4 regions of the Lysinibacillus sp. TE18511 genome follow, and region 1 is predicted to be linked to each of the others. Evidence: riboswitches for the same ligand, from Rfam matches in the RefSeq annotation. Region 1 holds a riboswitch; each other region holds the start of a gene.
What was found. A riboswitch is a leader RNA that binds a small molecule or an ion and turns the genes downstream of it on or off. The one in region 1 is predicted to bind S-adenosylmethionine.
Positions count from the first base shown of each region.

Region 2: it holds a riboswitch for S-adenosylmethionine, as region 1 does, so the genes downstream of both, metA (homoserine O-acetyltransferase MetA) here and ACVWXS_RS24220 (O-acetylhomoserine aminocarboxypropyltransferase/cysteine synthase family protein) in region 1, are expected to answer to the same signal.
Region 3: it holds a riboswitch for S-adenosylmethionine, as region 1 does, so the genes downstream of both, ACVWXS_RS06190 (Na+/H+ antiporter NhaC family protein) here and ACVWXS_RS24220 (O-acetylhomoserine aminocarboxypropyltransferase/cysteine synthase family protein) in region 1, are expected to answer to the same signal.
Region 4: it holds a riboswitch for S-adenosylmethionine, as region 1 does, so the genes downstream of both, ACVWXS_RS05910 (methionine ABC transporter ATP-binding protein) here and ACVWXS_RS24220 (O-acetylhomoserine aminocarboxypropyltransferase/cysteine synthase family protein) in region 1, are expected to answer to the same signal.

Region 1 is NZ_JBSSFD010000059.1:9,152-15,228, forward strand. Features, by position in the region: gene ACVWXS_RS24205 (MerR family transcriptional regulator) at 1-87, shown strand, start outside; gene ACVWXS_RS24210 (homoserine dehydrogenase) at 182-1,168, opposite strand; gene ACVWXS_RS24215 (hypothetical protein) at 1,801-2,187, opposite strand; gene ACVWXS_RS24220 (O-acetylhomoserine aminocarboxypropyltransferase/cysteine synthase family protein) at 2,505-3,806, opposite strand; SAM riboswitch class I at 3,923-4,036, opposite strand; gene ACVWXS_RS24225 (glycerol-3-phosphate acyltransferase) at 4,192-4,824, shown strand; gene ACVWXS_RS24230 (succinate CoA transferase) at 5,073-6,077, opposite strand, start outside.
Region 2 is NZ_JBSSFD010000031.1:23-6,099, reverse strand. Features, by position in the region: gene ACVWXS_RS18730 (Ger(x)C family spore germination protein) at 1-630, shown strand, start outside; gene ACVWXS_RS18725 (hypothetical protein) at 634-867, shown strand; gene ACVWXS_RS18720 (GerAB/ArcD/ProY family transporter) at 902-2,869, shown strand; gene metA (homoserine O-acetyltransferase MetA) at 2,951-3,886, opposite strand; SAM riboswitch class I at 4,005-4,115, opposite strand; gene ACVWXS_RS18710 (nucleotide excision repair endonuclease) at 4,319-4,690, shown strand; gene ACVWXS_RS18705 (hypothetical protein) at 4,756-5,130, opposite strand; T-box leader at 5,612-5,863, shown strand; partial or broken gene ACVWXS_RS18700 (aromatic amino acid transporter AroP) at 5,944-6,077, shown strand, end outside.
Region 3 is NZ_JBSSFD010000005.1:190,801-196,877, reverse strand. Features, by position in the region: partial or broken gene ACVWXS_RS06195 (DUF7309 domain-containing protein) at 859-2,325, shown strand; gene ACVWXS_RS06190 (Na+/H+ antiporter NhaC family protein) at 2,537-3,817, opposite strand; SAM riboswitch class I at 3,925-4,032, opposite strand; gene ACVWXS_RS06185 (hypothetical protein) at 4,798-5,085, opposite strand; gene ACVWXS_RS06180 (hypothetical protein) at 5,246-5,482, opposite strand; gene ACVWXS_RS06175 (hypothetical protein) at 5,868-6,077, opposite strand, start outside.
Region 4 is NZ_JBSSFD010000005.1:139,629-145,705, reverse strand. Features, by position in the region: gene ACVWXS_RS05940 (acyl-CoA dehydrogenase family protein) at 1-513, shown strand, start outside; gene ACVWXS_RS05935 (hypothetical protein) at 619-1,053, opposite strand; gene ACVWXS_RS05930 (arsenate reductase family protein) at 1,159-1,515, shown strand; gene gcvH (glycine cleavage system protein GcvH) at 1,598-1,978, shown strand; gene ACVWXS_RS05920 (toprim domain-containing protein) at 2,159-2,500, shown strand; gene ACVWXS_RS05915 (thioredoxin family protein) at 2,515-2,826, shown strand; SAM riboswitch class I at 2,880-2,983, shown strand; gene ACVWXS_RS05910 (methionine ABC transporter ATP-binding protein) at 3,324-4,352, shown strand; gene ACVWXS_RS05905 (methionine ABC transporter permease) at 4,342-5,010, shown strand; gene ACVWXS_RS05900 (MetQ/NlpA family ABC transporter substrate-binding protein) at 5,078-5,914, shown strand.

The sequences.
Region 1 (6,077 bases):
AATCAACTAGAACTTATAAAGGAGGAAATCGAAATTTGGCGTAATACACCCATTCCAGAGGATATTGATGTTAAAGATGAGGATTAAAAAATGCCTAGCATTCAAACAATTTGATATTGTGAATGTTAGGCATTTATATTATTTTAGTTGAAATCAGGCGGACACAGTTAACTCCCGCCCATTATATTGTTACGACAAACCCAGCTCGTTTACCAATAATTTCCGCATAATCCTCAACCATTACACTAGCTGTTGGATACATACCTGCGCCAGGTCCTACTAATGTTAATGTGCCAATATAATTTGTATCCAACGCTACAGCATTATTCACGTCATCCACCGGATAAAGTGGATGTTCTTTATCAACTAATTGTGGGCCAACCTTTGCTACTACTGTACCATCCGCCAACTTCTCAACCTCTGCAACATGACGATAACGTAAGCCTTGTTCACACGCTTCTTTCACTTGCTCGGCTGAAATGCTATCAATCCCGATCACTTCTACATCAGCCCAATCTGGTTGCTCTCCAAATGCTAGTGCACTTAAAATCATTAATTTCTTAAAGGCATCCTGGCCTGAGATATCATTATATGGATCTGCCTCTGCATACCCTAAATTTTGCGCCTCTTTTAAAGCTGTTTCGAACGACCAGCCCTGTGCACGCATTTTTGTTAGAATATAATTGCATGTGCCATTTAAAACTCCTTGAATACGACTAACATCATTAACTAGTAAAATATTTTTCATCGTTTTAATAACAGGCACACCACCAGCTGTTGTTGCCTCAAAGCCGACAAATACACCATTCTCTTTTGCAAGATCCTGTAGTTCTAAGCCTCTTTTCGCGAACATCACTTTGTTAGCTGTAATGACATGGCATTTATGCTCTACAGCACGTTTTAAATAAGTAAATGCTGGCTCCTCATTGACAATCGCTTCAAATACAACCTGCATACCTGGCTCTGCTAAAACGTCATCCATACTAGTTGTCATTAAATGCGCTGTGCCTGGTACACGTTCACGGCTAGCATCTGTCACTAAAATTTTTGCTACTTCTAACTCAATTCCTAATTTATGTTTAAGCTCTTCACGCTTTTCGTTTAATATATGGTAAATTCCTTGACCTACCGTTCCAAATCCTAGGATCGCTGCCTTTATAGTTGCCATTCTTGTTATTCCCTCCAACTTACATTCCGCAGTTTCATTAAATTTAATTACGCCTTAGCTTAATTCGTACAGATTTTGAATTGTGCGCAGACTGTATATCGTAGGCCAGTTTGCGATGTTTCTAACTTCAGTTTCAGCAGATTTAGAGTCATGGCATTTCGCTCTCGCCATTTGCAAAAGTCTTCTATAGCTATCATTTCACTTTCGCTACACAAACCCTTTACTGAATGAAGATCATAAATCTGTGCAACACACACAAATTCAAATAATTCAAAATTCAACTTAAAAAAATTGTAACGCAAATACATACAATGCACAAGAAAAATCTTTCTAGAGAGGACATTTGTTTTCTCTAGACGTGCAGAAGAAATCGGTTTCATTCCCTTTATTATACGTTTTTTTAGTTGTTCTATAATATTTGAACAAATATTGACGGTTTTTTCTAAAGAAAACGAAAGTCTTTCTTCTATTATATATGTATGCTTAAACGTTCATAAAAATTGTTCATTTAAAAGATACCAATAAAAAATTTTTTCAGGTCAGTTAATCTATCTCTCTCCCACTTATCAAATCTAATTAAAAGGCTCATTCCCTGTAGCAGCAGAGAATGAGCCGAGATTTATGAGGGAGAACTAACTAGCTTTTGATAGCATTTGATAACGATATGTTGATATAACCTGTTGTACAAGTTCAATTTCTTCTTGCGTAAAGTTTGGTATTGCATACGTACGTTCAACTAATTGGAATGTACCGTATTTTAAGTAATACTCTGTCGCAGGTACAGGAATGTGACTTGCACCATATATTTCATATGCTTTGAAGACCTCTTTTACTATATAGCCTTCCTCTTTAGCATAAACGAATTCATTAAAAGCAGAATGTCCAAATGTCTGTACCCATTTGCTTTCAACTGACGCAAGTATGTTTTGAATGGACATGTTGTTCACAAACACATGATTTTCATTTAGTTCATAAATAAGATAAGATGCAATGTTTTGCGCACTATAAACATTTCCCATTTAAAACACTCCTTTATCATCAGTTTTTAGATCAGTGTAGCTATTGGCTACGCAAATATTCAAAAGTGGAGAGTACTTATGAAAAACAATTTGGTTCTAGGTTGGTAGCCTTTCGAACGCTTAAGTTATTCCCAAGTATAATACAAGGATTTAAATAAGTCAATAATACTTATAAAATTACTAGGAATTATTTGTGCATACTTTCGGATTACTTACCAAATGGGGTAAGTGGTTGATGCAGCAACGTTTTACGTATTACCAAATGAGGCCCATCGAATGAGACAATACGTAAACGCTACAACATTAGCCAATTTTTATTAAGCCTCTATTGTTTGTTGAGAAGCTGTTACTTGTTCAATAGCTTGTTCTAAATCTGCAATGATATCCTCTACTGCCTCTAAACCGATTGATAAGCGAATGAGCGACTCGGTTACACCAGTTTGGATTAACTCTTCAGCTGATAATTGCTGATGTGTAGTAGATGCTGGATGAATAATTAATGATTTGGCATCCCCTACATTTGCTACGTGCGAGAATAATTTCACACTATCAATTAGTTTACGCCCTGCTTCACGTCCACCTTTAATACCGAATGTAAGCACTGAACCGAAGCCATTTCTCAAATATTTTTTTGCTAAATCATGAGTAGGGAAATCTTCTAAGCCATTGTAATTTACATATTCCACAGATGGGTGGTTTCGTAAATATTCAGCTACTGCCAATGCATTTTCATTGTGTTTAGGAATACGCAAATGAAGCGTTTCTAAACCTTGTAATAAATTAAATGCTGCATCTGCACTTAACGTTGGTCCAAAGTCGCGTAGCAATTGTACACGCAGTTTTGTGGCAAATGCAGCCTCTGCTGTGTCAATACCATAACGCAAACCGTGATAAGAAGCATCTGGCTCAGTAAAGCCTGGGAAACGTCCACGAGTCCAATCAAACTTTCCTGCATCTACTACAACGCCACCTAAAGTTGTACCATGTCCGCCAATCCATTTTGTTGCGGAATGAACGACGATATCTGCACCGAAGTCAATTGGTGTAGAGCCATATGGTGAAGCAAATGTACTATCAATAATTAATGGCAAGCCGTTTTCATGTGCAATATTCGCTACTGCTTCAATATCTAGCACTTTTAAACTTGGGTTACCATAAATTTCAGCGAATACCGCTTTTGTTTTATCGGTAATCGCTGCTCGGAAATTTTCAGGGTTTGTTTCGTCTACAAAAATTGTTTTAATACCATAGTTTGGTAGTGTATTGGCAAATAAATTATAAGTACCTCCATATAAAGAACTCGCCGCGACAATTTCATCACCTGCACCCGCAAGATTTAAAATGGAAAATGCGATAGCTGCTGCACCAGATGAAAGTGCTACTGCTGCTGTACCGCCCTCTAATAAAGCGACGCGTTTTTCAAAAACATCTACAGTTGGGTTTGTAATACGAGTGTAAATATTGCCAGCTTCCTCTAAGGCAAAAAGACGTTGCGCATGAGCAGTGTCTTTAAAAACGAAAGCCGTTGAGCGATATACGGGTACTGTTCGAGATCCTGTTACTGGGTCTGGCTCTTGGCCACCGTGTAACAGCAATGTTTCTGGTTTAAAATTTGTCATTGTATACCTCCAAATGGTTATTTGTTTACGATGGCACCGGAGATGAGGAGGATTTTTCAGTAGAAAACAAAAACCCTCTTCAGCTAAGAAGAGGGTTGCGGTTGCAAGTTTTCCTCCCCTTATCTGCCAGATCCAAGTAAGAATCTGTAGGAATTAGCACCTTAGCAAGTTCGTCACTTACTGGTTGCCGGGCATCATAGGGCCTATCCCTCCGCCGCTCTTGATAAGAGTATGAGATTCAATTTCCATCGTTGTTACAAAGTATAAACATAGACTTTTTTTCTGTCAACACTAAAATTTTATTTTTTCCGAAACTTCTGTCTGCTTCTGAACGTATTACGAACGCATACACTATTTTAGTATTTATTTATAAAGGAGGAGTTTTATGGAAAAAGCCGTTATCATTTTTCTACTTGTTGGTTATTTAATTGGCTGTATTCACGGCTCTAAAGTTGCGCAGTTTTTATCCGGGGTAGATCTAAAAAAGACTGGTCATGGCAATGCTGGTGCTTCCAATGCAACACTTTCCCTTGGATGGAAATACGGCGTATTAGTCGCACTTATCGATATCGGTAAAGGTGTAGCAGCTATTATAGGTGCCCATTTTTATCTAGCAGATGCAACACATTTAACAGACGTACAAGTTTGGCTCTTAACCTATATCATAGCTGCCGGTGTCATCCTAGGTCACAACTTCCCATTTCACATGGGCTTCGATGGCGGCAAAGGAACTGCATCAATCATAGGGATCCTACTTGCAGTTGATTGGAAAATTGGTTTATTTGCACTCATTTTATTTGTTATTTTATCTTTCGCGACGAATTATTTAATTGTCGGTGTACTTGAATTTTATCTTGTTTTTTGTACAGCAACATATTTATGGATTCCTGGAGTAGGTCCAACGATTATTGCCCTACTACTTTTTGCAATAGCAATCATTTTGCATATTGAAAATATTAAGAGATTAATTCAGGGAACTGAGCCTAAAGTGACTTCTGCATTTAAGAAAAAGAAATAACCAGGTGTGTTGATTAACCATTTTTATCCATCCTGATTAGAAGGCTTTGATTTCCGCTACGGGCTGGGGCTTACCCGATCACTTCGAGGGCTCACCTGATCACATCGGGGCCCCGCCCGATCACTTCGGAGGCTCAAACGATCACTCAGAGACCTTGCTTGACCCGAGCTTTTTGCCGCAATACATTCTTAACAACTAAAAGCCTTGAAGGAACAAGTCAACTGTCCTTCAAGGCTTTCTTCATTTTATTATTTCGATAATGCAGGGTCCTTCATCGTCCCGTTTTTTGCGTAATTTACATGCCATGAAAGTGCTTTTTCTAGATTGTGTGGCGTATGGTGCCCACCTGTTGCTTCGTTAGCATCGTTAAAATACTTCCGTAATTGCTCACGATATTCCGGATGTGCACAGTTATCGATAATGAGTGCAACCCGTTCTTTTGGTGCAAGCCCTCGCAAATCTGCTACTCCCTGCTCTGTAACGATTACGTCTACATCATGCTCCGTATGGTCCACATGCGATACCATTGGGACGATACTAGAAACATTTCCGCCTTTCGCATAAGATTTTGTGACGAAAATACCTAATCTTGCATTACGTGCAAAGTCTCCAGAACCGCCGATTCCATTCATCATCTTTGTGCCAGAAACATGCGTAGAATTCACATTCCCGTAAATATCTACTTCAAGCGCTGTATTAACAGAAATTAACCCGAGTCGGCGAATAATTTCTGGTTGGTTAGAAATTTCTTGCGGGCGTAATACTAATTTATCGGTATATTGTTCGAAATTACTATACACTCGATTTCCAACTGCCTCGGAAAGAGTAATAGAAGTAGCAGATGCAAAGTTTACCTTACCTGCATCTATTAATTCAAATACCGCATCTTGTAGTACTTCCGAATATATTTCCAAGTTCTCAAACTCAGAATCTTTAAAGCCTAATAATACAGCATTTGCTACTGAACCTACTCCTGATTGGATTGGTCGTAAACTTGTCGTTAAACGGCCTACTTTAATTTCTTCACGTAGGAAGTTTAATAAATGATTGGCCATAATATCTGTTTCTTCATCAGCAGGAACGATTGTTGATGGTGCATCTAATATATCTGAAATCACAATACCTTTGACTTTATCTAAATCTAGTGGAATACCAATTGTGCCAAGTCGATCCGATACATCTTGTAATTGAATTGGATCACGTTTCCCCTGTGGTCCTGGCACAAAAATATCGTGCACACCCTCTAATGCATC
Region 2 (6,077 bases), on a different contig from region 1:
ATCCTTTCTGCCATTGAAATAAAAGGAGATGCGACCTTAGGAATGGGTGCAACCAATGTTGATAAAGTAAAAACGCCAGTGGTATTAAAGTATGCCGGATTAGCAGTATTCAAAGAAGATAAATACATTGGGCTTTTAACAGAAGAAGAAAGTAAAAGCGTAAGTTTTTTAAGTGACAAAATACAAAGTACGATTGAAATTATTGCTTGTCCTAAGGGAGGTACATTAGCAACAGAAATTACGAAATCCAAGACAAAAATAAAGGGAAAGTTTGAAAAAGGTACGCCAAAAATTAATGTTCATATAGATGTTGAGCAAAATGTCGGAGAAGTTGAATGTAATATTGACCTTACTTCCCATAAATCGATTGATTACGTAAATAAAAAAACGGAAGAAGTGATCCAACAACAAATCGAAAAAACAATCAGTACAGTTCAGCAAACTTATCGAGCTGATATTTTTGGATTTGGTGAGGAATTACATCGCACAGATCCTAAAAAGTGGAAAAAAATCAAAGAAGACTGGCCAACCATATTCCAAGAGCTACCAGTTAACGTTGAAGTACATGTCAAAACAGAAGGATTAGGAACAATGCAAAATTCATTATTGAACAAAAAAAAGAAGGAATAAGCTATGGTAATAACATTTTTCATACTCATTATTTCAATTGTTATTGCCTTTGCTTTTATTCCTAAACTTCAAAAAAATAACGAAACGAAAACGATTGTTATTTTTTCAATTTTTTTATTGATCGGTACTGCCTTAAATATTGGCATTGCTTTAAATCTCAAAATTCCAAGCCCAACAGACTTGATTACCTTTATCTTTACTCCAATTAGAGAGTTCATCGTTTCACTGTCAAAATAAATGAAGTAACTTTAAAAAGAAGGGGTAGTTCATGTTGGAAAAAGAAATCATTAGTTCAAGACAATTTACAATCATTACCCTTCTTTTTACAGTTGGTACAGCCATATTAATTATCCCTTCAAGTGTAACAAGTGCAGCAAAGCAAGATGCATGGATCGCAACAATCATCGGTGTCGGTTTAAGTTTACTCTTAGTGAAGCTACTCGTTACTTTAGGAAATCAGACTCCCACACTTACATTTACAGAGGCGAACGAAAAAATACTAGGTCGTTTTTTTGGAAAACTGACCGCAATTGGCTTTATCCTTCTTACCTTTTTGGCTACAGGTGAATTATTATATTTTATTGGAAGTTTCATGTCTACGGAAGTGATGCCAGAGACGCCTTCTATGGCTTTTTCATTGCTGTTTGGCATAATCATCATTTATGCTGCATTCCAAGGAATCGAAGTCTTTGCGCGTTCAGCAGAAATACTTTTTCCGGTGTTTATCTTGGTTTTTATCATTTTTGTAGTTTGTATATCACCATTAATCAATTTTGAAAATGTACAGCCCATATTGGAAACTTCAAAAAAATCATTATTTATAAGTGTTATTCGATTTATGAGTATTTGTTCATTTCCCCTTGCCGTGCTATTAATACTTTTCCCTTCCGCTGTCAATGTTCATAAATCAGCACAAAAAGGATTTTATATTGGCACAGCTATTGGAGGCATTGTTTTAATAACCATCGTCACACTATGTATCCTTGTCCTAGGTCCATCACTTACCTCTAATCGGACATTTCCTAGCTATGCATTAGCGCAAAGAGTTTCAATCGGGAATTTTTTGCAGCGTGTTGAAGTGGTTATGGCAGCCATGTGGATCTTATCTATTTTTATTAAAACGTTTATGTATTTTTATGCCTCCGTTATCGGCATAGCGCAAATATGTGAAATCAAAGATCATCGTCCGCTCATTTTGCCAATCGGAATGACTGTTATTGGCCTTTCGCAAATCATTCATCCAGATATCGTTCATTCCAATACTTATAATAAAGAAATCTTTCCTTTGTTTTCTGGTACTGTTGCAATTTTGTTACCGATCGTTCTACTAATCGCCGCGAAAATTCGCAATATTAATGGTAGTCAAGGGAATGAAAATGTTACAAACTGTAATTGTTGTCCACAGAATGCAAGTGGTAGTAATAACGGAAATGCTTCTAATAACGCAAGTAATAGCAACAGTAAAAATGCTGTACAAATTGGAAGTAATTGCAATTGCGGTAATGCTTCTAATAATGCAAGTAATAGCAACAGCCAAAATGCTTCTAATAATGCTAGCGATAACAACAGCCAAAATGCTTCTAATAATGCAAGTAATAACAAAAGTCAAAATGCTGTACAGAATGGAAGTAATTGCAATTGCGGTAATGCTTCTAATAACGCAAGTAATAGCAACAGCCAAAATGCTTCTAATAATGCTAGCGATAGCAACAGCCAAAATGCTTCTAATAATGCTAGTAATAACAACAGCCAAAATTCTTCTAATAATGCAAGTAATAGCAACAGCCAAAATGCTTCTAATAATGCTAGCGATAGCAACAGCCAAAATTCTTCTAATAATGCTAGTAATAGCAACAGCCAAAATTCTACTGCTAATGCTAGTAATAATAACAACCAAAATGCTTCTAATAATGCTAGTAATAGCAACAGCCAAAATTCTACTGCTAATGCTAGTAATAATAACAATCAAAATGCCACTACTAATGCAAGTAATAATAACAACCAAAATGCCACTACTAATGCTAGTAATAATAACAACCAAAATGCCACTACTAATGCTAGTAATAATAACAATCAAAATGCCACTACTAATGCAAGTAATAATAACAACCAAAATGCCACTACTAATGCTAGTAATAGCAACAGTCAAAATGCTGTACAGAATGAAACTAATAGCAATTGCGAAAATACTACAAAAGGTCAAAATGAATCTACCAATGAAAACCCGTCAGAAAACTAACAACATATTTGGATTTAAAAAATGATGCCCCTGATATGATCAAGGTCATCATTTTGTTTAAGTGTTTACAGAACCCATGAACTAGATATGATATTCAAGTTCATCAACGAAATCCCATTCATATGGTGTTTCTTGGTAAACATAATAGTTCAACCAGTTTGAAAATAATAAATGAGTATGGGCACGCCACGTATTAATCGGTTCATTTAATGGATCATCACTTGGGAAGTAATTCACTGGAACCTCAATATCCAAACCTTTTGCGACATCACGACTATATTCATCTGCTAATGTAGTCGCATCATATTCAAGATGTCCTGTAATCATAATGTTTTTATTATCCTTCGATTGCACAATAAAGACACCGGCATCTTCTGAGTAAGATAGTAATCGTAAATCAGGATGGTTGCGTACTTCGTCAATAGAAACAGAAGTATATCGTGAATGTGGGGCCGTAAATAAATCGCTAAAGCCTCGAACTAAATCCACGGTTAAATCCGTAATGACATGAGAATAAACACCTGAGCATTTAGCAGGGAGCTCAATTTTGCCAATACCGTAATGATGGTATAATGCTGCTTGTGCGCCCCAACATATATGAAGGACCGATGTCACGTTTTCCTTGGACCAATCCATAATTTCTGCAATTTCCTGCCAATAGTTCACGTCCTCAAAAGCCATTTTTTCAACTGGCGCACCCGTAATAATCATGCCATCATAGCGACGATGGCGAATTTGATGAAAAGTTGTGTAAAATAGCTGTAAATGCGATTTACTGACATTTTTCGATTCATGTGTGGCTGTGTTTAAAAATGTAATATTAACTTGTAATGGTGTGTTACCTAATAAACGTAGTAATTGCAGCTCTGTTTTTTCTTTTTCAGGCATTAAATTCAAAATTAATATATTTAACGGACGAATTTGTTGGGTTTTCGCTCTATCCTCTTCCATGACGAAGATTTTTTCCTCACGTAAATGTTCTCCAGCTGGTAAATTTTTTGGAATATTAATTGGCATCTTGCATTCCCCTCTCTTGTATTTCTCTACATATAAAGAATTTTATAAGTCCATCTAAATTAAAAAAATCCCCCTCATTCCATTTGAGATAGAATGAGAGGGATTTTAACCACGTTCACTCTTATCTCTCAAAGGACAAATCCTTTGGTGGAATTAGCACCTTTCTAACATTTGTTAGAGGTTGCTGAAGCGTCATCGGGCCAAATCCCTCAGCTTCTCTTGATAAGATTATTTAATTAAAAAGAATTGTAACATGAACAATTAAGAATATCAATAATACATAGAATATTTTGTAATTAACATGCATGTTCTTCTCTAAATTGATGAACACTAATCCTGATGCAAATCATGTTGACGCTATGAAATATTATGGTAAACAAGCCGTAATTATGTTACCATATATCTTTAGTAATAGAGAGGAACGTGAAAAGTTTGATTAAAATTGAATTTCCAAAACCAGATTTAGTGATTCGCCAACGCGAACAAGATTTAAAGCCAGGTGATGTACCAATCACACCGTACCATGGTTTTATTGATTTCCATAAAATCACACGTGAAAACGGTGGCATTTTCTTATTCTACAACGAAGAGAACGAGCTATTATTTGTAGGTAAAGCACGTAAAATTCGTCAACGTATTAAAAAGCATTTTGAGGACAATGTGTCACCGATGAAAAATCATCGTAATGAAATTTTCAAAATTGAAGTGTATGAAGTGGAAGATCCAATGGAACGTGAAATTTACGAAACATACGCGATTAATTCATTCCGTGCTAAATACAATGTTGATAAAGTATTTTATTAATCTTTAGCAAAAAGACCGAAATCTCTTTAAGGGGGTTTCGGTTTTTTTCGTTAGGTTTATTCTTCCTATAAACCTGTTATTACATGATCAAAATGTGTGGACTTGCCGTTTATATACACCTCGATAATTTCCTGCTCAGGGTCTTTTGTAATTTTATAAACATATTGTTCAGCAACATCATTGGATGGATTCATTTCTTCGAATTTTATTTTTAATATATCACCCTGTATCTCCAAATCAGCATGTGCAATCCCTTTCGAATAAAAAACAATGTAAAAAGTATCTTTTCCATCATTGATTAATTGGAGCTTATCATCGGAAATTATTTTCTTTTGCACTTCATCTGGAACAACAGCAATTTCACTAATACTTAATGTGGAATTATTACATGCTCCTAAAATAGTTAAGGTCAACATGAATAAAATGATGATTTTTTTCACTATTTATTCCCACCTTCATGTAGCATCCATAATTATTTTTATTTATTATATTTTAGGCTCATTACCATAACGTGTGGTTGATTACCGTTCCTACTGGGCGCTTTCCTGGGGGCGTCCGATAAGCCCCAAGGAGTCGCCCAGCCTCCACTCTAATCAACTTATATACAAAACATACGTCTTTACAAATGTTGTAGTTTTATAAAAAAGATTGATCATTTATAATAAAGATTGATTAAAGATCCTGTGTTGATATGCAGGATCTTTTCTTATTCCACAATCGGGCCAGATTGTGGAATAACATTCTTAAAAGAACTTTACTAACATTTGTTGAAATATTTCCTTTAGCTTTTATATTTAAGTAGTGAGTTGTATTTATATTGTAAAATGTCATATGTAATTTAAACGGGTTATGAAGAAATTTTTATTGACAAAATAATTTTTTTCTGTAAAATGAAAAACAATTCAAAAATATTTGTATAGAACAAAGGCTATGAAAAGAAATAGTATCAATTATTTTTACGAACAGAAAGTTACCGGTTGATGAGAGGTGCATGTAAAACGATTGAGAATTCATCTTGGAGCTGTGTACCGAAAAGATCATTCTAAGTAGGCTACGCCGGTAAGCACCCGTAATCATGTGCGAGAGTATCGTCAAATGACCGTACTTCTTGAGGTAAGTAATGTGAATTGCTTATAAATTAAAGGTGGTAACACGAGTTGAATCGTCCTTTTGGTTAATCCAAAAGGACGTTTTTTTTATTCCTTTTTTGAGCAAAGTATTTGAAAATCTAAACGTATTAGGAGTAAGACATTATGAAAGACAATCATCAAGATTCACAGCTGAAGCGCGAATTAAGTACTCGTCACATGCAATTAATTGCACTTGGCGGATCCATTGGGGTCGGTTTATTTTATGGCTCTAGTTCAACAATTCAAATGGCTGGGCC
Region 3 (6,077 bases), on a different contig from region 1:
TTGTGACTTTTTTATCTCAACCACGCTACCTCCCAATTTCCTTTGAATTGTTTTGATAATCCTTCTAATAGAATAAAAACAAAATATTGCGAATTATTTTGGTGGGTAAAATATTGTATCCATCATTAAAAAGACACAACAAAATTTACGGTTTCTAAGCATGCTATTAAAATATTCGCCCCATGGATTTGAAAAGGTTTTATAAATACATACAAATAATCAGCGTTATACTTAACTGAATATTCCAAAAACACCTCCTGAGTAGTACAATACCATTAGCTAATAAAAATTTAAAATCAATTTTTGTTGATAATTGAACAAAAATTGATAAAAATCAGGAAATTAATCTCTGCTTGGAGTTTGGTATCACAGATGATCCTTATAAGAAAGAAAAGAATTCTAGTAAAAACTAGAATTCTACATTTAAATAGAGGTATTAAAGTACTCATAAAGTCCTGCGGAGAACCTTATACCACCAGTCTATAAAAGTTTCAAAATCAACTTTTGTTATCAATTGAACGAAAATTGATAAAAGTTAGAAAGTTATACTTTACTTTCTAAAATGTGAATTTTCTTAATTACAATAGAGCACAGTGCTAGACAACACTCAGGGTGTTTTGCACAAATAACACTGCTAGTATTGAGGTGTGTGACGATTGGTGAGGAATGGATTTTGAAGTGTTGCAGAACGGTTAGGTTGTTAGTAAAGTGAATAGAGAGTGGCTCACTTTGGAGAAGCAATTAAATTAAGTATTCAATGAAGAAATGGATCAAATAATTATTGCATTTGTGTATGAAAGCAGATTAGCCGTAGCTTCATCAACATCGTTTTAACAGGTAGAAGAAGGAGGTTAAACAATGATCCAGTTGCATATTGAAAGTAAGAAGAGACCTGAAATTTATCGAAAGTTATTGTTACCGAAGAACAGTAGTTTTTCCATGCTAGATGAAATTATATTACTAAGTTTTGATTTGGATGGGGCGGACTATTTTAATTTTGAAATTGTTAAAAAAGATGGACGAGTATCTAAAGAAAAGATTTGTTTTTTACCTAAAAATGATACGGATTTAGATACAGATGAAGAGTTGGTCGATGAATGGCTTCGAAAATCCGGTGATGAAGCCATTGCACATGTCATTGATAATAGTGAATCATTTACTATTCGATTAGAGAGCTATGAGGAATTATCGATGAACTCTGAAACTCCTATATGTATTGCTGGAGCAGGTAATATTCATACTGGTAAAATGGACAAAATTAATTTGGAGGAAATTAATGAACTGATAGGGGAGGATGAAGAGGCAAATAGTTTACTAGAAAATCAGGAGCCAGATTATCTTACTTTATTGGAGCTTACTAATGACCTGAAAAAATTAAAGCCATGGCAATATTTAAGGGATGATGAAGTCGTTATAATTCACTTTGCAGATATAGATTACAAAGTACTTGTTTCTGTTATGGGAGCTGGTGGTGAAGAGTTTGGATTAATGATTTTTGATATGGAAAAGGGCTATGACAGCTTAGCGAAAATACTTTTTGAGAAAAATTTATCGAGTGATTTTTCCTATAGCTTAAATGTTTTAACTGTGAATTTTGTTGATAGAGAAGAGTTAGATTCAGCAGATTATCTGCTAATTAAAGATTGTGGGCTGTCGTATAGAGGGAAGAAGAACTGGATTCAATACCGTAGCTATCAAGAAGGAACGCATCCTGAAAGACCAAACCATCTAGAGGTAGAACTATTAATTGATGTTGTAAGTAGGATGATTAATATTACAGAAGCTCGGAAGGATGGCTGGGAATATCCACAGGTAGCTGCACATCAATATCCAACGTTTAAAGTACAAATGGATGGTGAGTTACAAGAAATCTATATTTTGCATATAAATATACCAAAGCCAACGTATGAGTGCTACGAGGAAATTTCAATGTTTGAAAAAGCAAAATATAAGAAAAAGCCTAAAAGCCCGTTACAATTAGAATATGATATATTTTACATGCCTTTTGGCGTAGAATCGGAAGAAACGAACCGCACTGTTTATCCGATTGCTGGTATGCTTGTTGAACGAGGAAGCAATTTGGTTATTGAACACGAATTGTTCCCTGTGCCTAAAACGCCACCAATTGCACAAGGCGTGTTATGGGCATTTTTATAAAGCTTAGAGGTAAGACCAAGTAAAATATTTGTTTCTAAAGAGTTAAGCCCGATGCTTCAACCACTAGCAAAAAATGTCGGGGTGGAGCTTGTAGAAAGTGAACTTCCTTGCATCCGAGAAGTGAGAGAATTTATGAAAAACATGTCAATGGATTTATTTGAAGAATAGTGAATAATCTGACCACACGTTTCTATGACTTTAGAACAATTACACGTGTACGTATTTAAAAAGCTCAATAGGAATGATCATCTATACCCTTACCAACCTCATAAAAAAATCCAATCGTTTTGATTAATCTTTCTTTCAAAACAATTGGATTATTTTCGATGTAAAATCAATATTTTCTAAAGCCACACCCATCACTCTAAAGTGATGAAGTTCAGGCTTTCTTTTGTGCGGGGTATCCAATAAGGATAGCGATGATCCCGCAAATTCCTATCAAGATCGGATAGAAAGAGTATTGTAGCATGCTTACTGGCGATATTCCAGCTACGCTTGCGGCTGCCAGGAATTGGGCTCCGTATGGGAGAAGACCTTGGACCGTACAGGAGAAAATATCTAATATACTTGCGGACTTTCTTGGCTCAATCCCATACTGATCAGCAATATTTTTTGCAAGTGGACCAGCAATTAGAATAGCAATCGTATTATTGGCCGTAGATAAATTAGTTAGACCCACAAGGCCAGCAATCCCAAATTCAGCACCCTTTTTCGATTTAATTCTTCGTGTCGTAAGGTGAAGTAGAAAGTCAATTCCTCCGTTAAACTTAATAACCTCCACCATTCCAGCTATTAATATCGCAAGAAATGCCATTTCATACATGCCTGACATTCCTTCGCCAATCGTTTGCATAAGGCTCATTAAATGATAGCTGCCATCCGCTAAGCCTACAGCCCCGGCGAGAACAATCCCAAATGCCAGAACAAAGAAAACATTCATTCCAGCTAACGCTAAAATAATAACCAGAACATAGGGAACAATTTTTACCCAACTATAGCTTAAATGTTCTACATGTGCGGTTTCACCCATTGTGATAACCCCTAAAATAATGCTCGTTACAATAGCTGCCGGCAACACAATCCAAAAATTCACCTTAAATTTATCCTTCATTTGTGCGCCTTGTGAACGAACGGCAGTAATGGTTGTATCTGAAATAATGGATAAATTATCGCCAAACATCGAACCGCCAACAATCGCTGCCATTACTAAAGCCATGGGAAGTTCGATATGCTCGCTTATCCCAACTCCGATCGGCGCCAGTGCAACAATCGTTCCCACCGATGTACCCATTGACAGGGAGATAAAGCAGGCAATGATGAACAAGCCTACGACAAGCAGGTTTGGCGGAATGACCGATAAAGCAAAGTTAACAGTGGAATCCACTGCCCCCATGCCTTTTGCTACCTCTGAAAAGGCTCCAGCCAAGAGAAAAATAACAACCATCAGCATGACATTTAAATTTCCTGCGCCTTTGCAGAAAATATCAACCTTTCGCGAAAACGATTCTTTTCGATTCATCGCCAGAGCCACAGCGCCCGAAATGGCAATGGCTACAATGACAGGAAAGGCATAAAAATCACCTGTAATAACCCCTGAACCAATAAATAAAATCAAAAAAACAACAAATGGGATCAGCGCCCATGGATTCTCTTTCTTCATTGTCCTACCTCCAAAAATTAAAAATGGACACATCCTTGTCCATTTTTTTCTAAAAAAAGACCTCTTCTCGAAATAACAAGAAGAGGTCTTATATTTATAAAACACTCCTCTTATCTATCAAGCCATTGCTTGCTGGATTTGGCACAGTAACTTAATCACTAAGTTCCGCTGCCGAGATATCATAGGGCCAGTCCCTCCATCTCTCTTGATAAGAAGAAAAAATATTATTTTTTTGCACAATAATGAAATACTATAATAAAACATCTATTATTGCAACATGTTTTTAATTAAATACTATTTCAAAGCACATAAAAACGTTTTTTCAAGAAAGAAAATCCGCTTTAAGGCGACCACGGTAAAAAAGAGAGGAGCGATTCATGAAGTGCTAAATTAAGATGTTAAAAATATTGGTGTAATCATAGAACCATCTATCACGACGATAGGCAATTAGATTGTTTAGTTATAATACAGGAGAATTACAAAGATGTAGGTGCATTTGCAGAAATTGAAGGTATAGAAAATGTGAAGCAAAAGATAGTAATCATCTATTGTAAAGAGACATATTTATAAAGCTCAATAGTAATCGTAGAGACGACCAGACTAATTTAGTTTCTTTTAACAAAAAAAGACACTATAAAAAGAATAGAACCTACCAAAAAACCAATGAATTGATCTAATAATAATTCATCTCGAAGAAACCATCTGAAAATAAAAATGCCTCCAAACATTAGCATAGCTAAAAATCCGATATATTTTATTCCATTATGTAGCATCTTCTCACTCCCTACAGTTTGAAATAACCGTCATTCCTATTGCAGTAAGAACAGCGATAACAAATGACCCTACAATAATTCATTGAGGCATATCTTTTTCGTCTCTCGTCACAAAATATTCAGTAACTCTAACAACCACAAATAATTAATGCTACATAAAATCCATTACTTCATTGACCTACAACCCGGGATTCTTTCAACTTTTTCTTATTTGTAGTCATTGTCGACATTTAATCCCTCTATTTTAATTAATATTGGTATTTTTTTGAATAAAGATACTAATGCTAAAATTAAAGATGCTGTAGCTATTGTTTTTGTAAATTCCTTATAATCATTAGGTATATATTGACTGGTGATAAACGCTATTACTGCCATTACTATATAAGTTAAAATGCTTTTTAATTTTGTATTTTTTATTGTAATTAAATACATTAATGACTCAGCAAATAAAATGATAAGAAATAAAATAAATATATTTATTAATATATAACTCAAAGTTTTCACCTTCTTTTAAAAGGTTAGAAAAGGATATCGAAGAATTGATACCCTTTTTTATAAAATTAAATTTTTCTATAATCGTCTTGTGCTCCTAACCACTCCTGTTCATATGGATATAATATTAAAGCAGCACCGAATGGACCTATTACACCGCTGATTAAAGTTTCATTTTATTAGCATGGCGAATAGTAATAATATTATCGTTTGGATTAACTAAAACAACAGTATCCCAAGTAGGTTTAATTTGAAGTTCACCGTGTTCATCAATGCGAATCATTGCATTTAGTTCTAGAATACCTTCAATAATAATGATCTCTTTTGCATCGTTATCTTTTATAGCTCTTAATTCATCTTTAAAACGAATTTTCCAACCAAAAAAATCTACTTCATTCATTGAAAGTTTACCTCCATGAAAGTACTTTCAGCAACAGGGCGACATTTATTGATTTCCGGTAAATCAGGCCAAGGAAAAACATATTTTATGCAGTGTCTATTATTTAAGAGGTGAGTTCTGATCGGGCTATGAAAAAACCTCCTAATGAATGATCATCGAGGTTGTCTCACGATTATTAATTCATTAGAAAGTGTGTAGTGTTCGGCGCTTACATTTAAATAATCTAGGTTTAAGTATATTTGTTCACAATGTTATTCTTTTTCCACTTCATTTAATACAAGAATGCTACCCCTTTAGCTACATAACAAAAGGACTCCCTTTTTTCAAGGAAAGCACCTAAGTACAATACTACTTTACTTATTTAGTAAATTAATAAATGTTTTAATTATTTATTAGAGATCTCATAATACGTATCATAAAGGTTTTTATAGTTATCTTTTAGCTTATTAATATTCATGGAGTCATTTGAAATAATATCAATAACATCATTATTTACATATAATAAATATTCATTGGAATAGAATGAAATATATGCTCCTGTTAAACCTTTTTTAATGCTAAAACAGTAATTATATACATCTAAAGGATCTAAGTT
Region 4 (6,077 bases), on a different contig from region 1:
AAAGGTGAATTGCCATTGCTACAAGTTGCTCAAAACTTACAACAGGAGCTTCTTATGCTAATGCCTGAGGATGTTGGCACAGAGCCGCTAGCACAAGAAAAGTATCTTGTGAAAAATGCGAAGAAAATTGCTGTATTAGCATCAGGTTTAGCAGCACAACGCTACGGCGCAAAGCTTGATCAAGAGCAAGAAGTATTGGTGAATATTGCAAATATCACAAACCAACTGTTCGCTATGGAATCAGCTGTATTACGTACAGAAAAAGCGATTGCTCGTGACGGAGTTGAAAAAGCACATCAAAAATTACTTTACACTCAAATCTTCTGCCAAGAAGCATTTGCAGAAATTGAAAAAGAAGCAAAAGATACGATTCTTGCTTCAGCAGACGGCGACGCTGCACGCATGACATTGTCTGCACTACGTAAGTTAACGCGCAACAATCCGTACAACTTAATCGCGAAGAAACGCGAAGCTTCTGTTAAATTAATTGAAGCTGAAAAATATGTAGTTTAATATTGCAGACTAACCTAGCTATCCGCATAGATGAGATAGCTAGGTTTTTTGTTGAAAATAAAAATAAGGCTCTTCGGCAAAACGAGGGATGGATTTCCGTTCCAGCTAGGCGCGCGATTCTATTTTATCAGCGGTTCTTGGTATTTTATCAGCGATTTTCATGTTGTTATCAGCGATTCTTGGTATTTTATCAGCGGTTTTCATGTTGTTATCAGCGATTCTTGGTATTTTATCAGCGGTTTTCATGTTATTATCAGCGGTTCTAGATATTTTATCAGCGATCGACATTTTGGAGCAACGAGACATTTCCTTCGCCCAAATTGTTGCTGCCGCTGCGCTTTCGCACAGACAAAACCAAATTGTTGCTGCCGCTGCGCTTTCGCACAGACAAAACCAAATTGTTGCTGCCGCTCCGCTTTCGCACAGACAAAACCAAATTGTTGCTGCCGCTGCGCTTTCGCACAGACAAAACCAAGTTGTTGCTGCCGCTGCGCTTTCGCACAGCCAGCCGGAACGGAAATCACCCCCACGCTTTGTCATAATGAGTTTCATTTTGGTTCATAACTGTTATGATGGTATACTACAGAAAATGAGGGAGACGCTGAAAATGTAGTGTCCTAAAAATGATTGTAGAGGAGCCTTTAAATGACGATTCAATTTATTCATTATCCAAAATGTACTACTTGTAAAAAAGCTCAAAAATGGTTAAAGGACAATGAGATTTCATTCGAAGAGGTACATATTGTCGAGCAACCGCCTACAAAGGACGAATTAACAAATTTATGGCAAGAAAGTGGACTGCCGTTAAAGAAATTTTTCAATACTTCTGGTATGAAGTATCGTGAGCTTGGCTTAAAGGATAAGCTTGCTGACATGACTGAAGAGGAGCAGCTTGAACTGCTTGCTTCAGATGGTATGCTGATTAAACGTCCAATCGTAACAGATGGGAAAAAAGTAACTTTAGGGTTTAAAGAATCAGATTTTGAGCAAGCTTGGAAATAACCCTATTTATCCTTGTTTTTATAGGAGAAGTATGGCAAACTGAAAGTGAATATACTACATATTTTATGGAGGGGTTTATTGCATGAGCACACCAAAAGACTTACGTTACTCTGAAGAGCATGAATGGGTAAAATTAGAAGATGGTAAAGTACGTATCGGTATTTCTCACTTCGCACAATCTGAACTTGGAGATATCGTTTTCGTTGAGCTTCCACAAGTTGGCGACGAAATTAAAACAGATGATCCATTCGGTAGTGTAGAATCTGTAAAAACAGTTTCTGAATTATACGCACCAATCTCAGGTACAGTAGTTGAAGTAAATGCAGATTTAGAAGATAGCCCAGAATTCGTGAATGAATCACCATATGAAAAAGCATGGATGATCGTTGTAGAGCTTGCTGATGCATCAGAAGTTGAAAAGCTTATGACAGCTGAGCAATACGAAGAAATGATTGCTGAATAAGACAAGCCCTAAAAAACGTCGGAAATCACCGGCGTTTTTTATTATCTTCATTCATTTCCCACTATAGTTGGGGAGGCGAAAGCCGTTGTAGGCCCTTATCAATGGGTGTCTTATATGATCACCGACAGAGCGTAATGGATATAATGAGCTATAAGGTATATGTCTAATGGGGGTGGCGTGATGTTCGAGGGAAAATGCTTAATTGTCGAAGGTCGTTCGGATAAACTTCAAATTAAACCTATTTTAAGTGAAGATGTTATAATACTTTGTACGAATGGTACAATTGGTGTGCATCAATTAGAAGAGTTACTCGATCCATATGAGGGCTGTGAGCTTTATACATTTTTTGATGCAGATACATCGGGTGATAAGCTACGGGCATTAATGGACAGACATTATCCAGAGGCTGAGCATTTACGTACGATGCCGACATATAAGGAAGTTGAGACAACTCCGAGAAAGGTGTTAGCGATGATATTGCTGCGTGCACACTTCTCAATCCATAATGAATATATTTTGTAAGGTTGCGTGAAAAGATGGAAGAATGGTCAAAAGAGCAGTGGGATACGGCTGTACAGTCCGGTGAAAAGGCTGCCTTTTATTTATATACGCCTATGTGTGGAACGTGTGCAGTTGCATCGAAAATGATGACGATTGTCGAGCAATTGCTGCCACAGCTACAGGTTGGTAAAGCGAATATTAATTTTATAGAGCACATAGCTTTTGATAATAAAATCGAAAGTGTACCATGTTTACTCGTGTGTGATGGCGGAAAAGTAACAGAAAAGGTATATGCCTTTCAATCCGTACCATTTTTATACGAATTGCTAAAAAAATCAATTGACTGAACTTTGATAGCGTGATAAAGTACGAATATACTAAAAAAAATAAATATATCGAACTCTTATAAAGAGTGGCGGAGGGAAGTGCCCTATGAAGCCCGGCAACCATCACAAAGTGAAAAGGTGCCAAATCACTCAAAGATTGATCTTTGAAAGATGAGAGAACGGTTTAGCGTATAATTACGTGACCCCTTCTACTTGTCTATAAGTGAAGGGGTCTTTTTAACTACTTCCAACACACGACTGAGTGACCAACATCACGTTGGCTCAATGCCTTCGGCGGATGTCATGGAATCGGAAATGAGTTCAATATAGGATGTTAGCCTAAAATCATCGCATCCATGCGATAACGGCTAACTGACCTGCATCGGTAAAAACGCCACGTCCTGTGGCATTACCGAAATGACCGACATCGTGTCGTCCCTCGTGCAGGCCTAAGCACAAACCGATTCCGGACGCTATTATGTCGGGGCATAATTGATATGAGAAAAGGAGAATTCGCTATGATTCAACTTCAGAATATTACAAAAAAATACAAAACCGTGAATGGCGAATTAACTGCAGTCAAAGACGTCAATCTTTCTATCAATAAAGGTGAAATTTTTGGCATTATCGGCTATAGTGGCGCTGGTAAAAGTACGATGATTCGCTTATTAAACGGTTTAGAAAAGCCTACAACTGGTACGGTGACGGTTAACAATCAAGAATTTTCATCTATAAAGGGGCAAAAGCTCAGAGATGCTAGACAAAAGGTAAGTATGATTTTCCAGCATTTTAATTTACTTTGGTCAAGAACTGTTGAGGAAAATATCGCTTTCCCACTAGAAATCGCAGGTGTTCCAAAGGCACAACGTGAAGCACGAGTGAACGAATTGATCACACTTGTTGGCTTGGGGGGGCGTGCTAAGGCGTATCCATCACAGCTATCAGGGGGACAAAAGCAACGTGTAGGTATTGCGCGCGCGCTTGCTAATAACCCAGAGGTATTATTATGCGATGAGGCAACGTCTGCACTCGATCCGGAGACAACAGATGCTATTCTTGATCTACTTGTCGATATTAATGAACGCTTAGGTCTAACGATCGTATTAATTACACATGAAATGCACGTTATTCGCAAAATTTGTCATCGTGTAGCGGTTATGGAAGCCGGAGAAATTGTAGAGCGTGGTGAGGTATTACAAGTATTCCAAGCACCGCAAGCTACCATTACGAAAAAATTCGTTTCTCAAATTACAGATACGAAAGAAACACAGGAAACTGTGGCTCAAATTAAAGCAAATTACCCTACTGGACAACTTGTAAAGCTGATCTTTGTAGGAGAAAAAACAGAGCAACCTGTCATTTCACATCTTGTGAAACAGTTTGATGTGGAAGTCAGCATTGTACATGGTAATATTTCGCAAACGAAAAATGGTGCGTACGGTACACTTATAGTGCAAATAAACGGCTCAAAGGATAATGTTGCGGATGCACTTAACTACTTAAATACAGTCGAAGTACAAACGGAGGTGATTGCAAATGCTAACTAGTCTCTTTCCGAATGTCGACTGGGAAAAAATGTGGGAAGCTACGTATCAAACACTGTACATGACAACGATCTCTACAGTTATCACATTTATACTTGGCTTAGCAATTGGGATCGTACTATTTTTAACAAGTCCAACTCAACTATGGGCAAACAAAATTGTGAATTTTTTGACAAATTCGATTGTTAACATTTTTCGCTCTATTCCATTTATTGTGCTAATCATTTTATTAATTCCATTTACGAAATTTTTACTTGGCACAATTCGCGGAGCGAACGCAGCTTTACCAGCATTAATTATTGGTGCTGCACCATTCTATGCACGAATGGTATTAATTGCATTACGTGAAATTGATAAGGGTGTTATTGAAGCAGCTCGTTCAATGGGGGCTAAAACGTCAACGATTATTTGGAAAGTACTAATTCCAGAATCGTTACCAGCACTTATTTCAGGTATTACAGTTACTGCCGTAGCACTTGTTGGTTATACTGCGATGGCAGGTATTATCGGTGCAGGCGGTTTGGGGAATTCAGCTTTCTTAGACGGTTTCCAACGTAATCATGGAGATGTGACATTAATGGCGACTATTTTAATCTTAGTAGTTGTATTTATCATTCAATGGATTGGCGATATGATTACAGCGAAAACCGATAAACGCTAAGAATTACAGGGTTATTTTGGTTTTATACCACTAACATATTTAAACAAGATTAAAGGAGTGTAATAAAATGAAGAAATTATTAGCAGGATTATTCTTATCAGTACTGGTACTAGCTTTAGCTGCTTGTGGTGCTGGTAAAAAAGAAGATACAAACGGAACAGACGGTAAAGAAAATGTAACATTAAAAGTAGGTGCTTCAAATGTACCTCACGCAGTTATTCTAGAACAAGCAAAACCAATTTTAGCTAAACAAGGTATCGATCTTGAAATTGCAACATATCAAGACTATGTATTACCAAACCAAGATTTAGAAGCTAAAGAAATTGATGCAAACTACTTCCAACATATTCCTTATTTAGAGAAGGAAATTAAAGATAAAGGTTATGATTTTGTAAACGCTGGTGGTATTCATATCGAGCCAATCGGTATCTACTCTAAAAAGTATAAATCTCTTGATGATCTACCAGAAGGTGCAACAATTTTACTTTCTAACTCCGTTACAGACCACGGGCGCATGCTTTCATTATTAGAAGCTAAGGGCTTAATTAAACTAAAGGATGGAGTAGATAAAACATCTGCTGAGCTTAAAGATATCGAAGAAAACCCTAAAAAGTTCAAATTCGACGCAAATACAGGTCCTGAAATGCTTGTACAAATGTATGAAAATGATGAAGGTGATGCAGTTCTTATCAATTCTAACTACGCAATCGACAACGGTCTAAATCCAATGGAAGATTCTATTTCTCTTGAAGATAAAGAGTCTCCATATGTCAACATTATTACTGTACGCGCTGGTGATGAAACAAAACCAGAAATTAAAAAATTAGTAGAAGTATTAACGTCTAAAGAAATCCAAGACTTCATCGTTAAAAAGTGGAAAGGCTCGGTTGTTCCAGTTAAATAATTTATCCTCATTCAGTGGATGTAATAGTACAAACTTAGGTTTGTACTATTTTTTTTGTAAAAATAGAGAGGGATTGACCAGTCTTCTAAGAAGAAAATCCTGCTTTATAAGGAATAATAGTAAAAAGAGAGATATCCTTCTTTTTGTTTATTTCTATTTACAT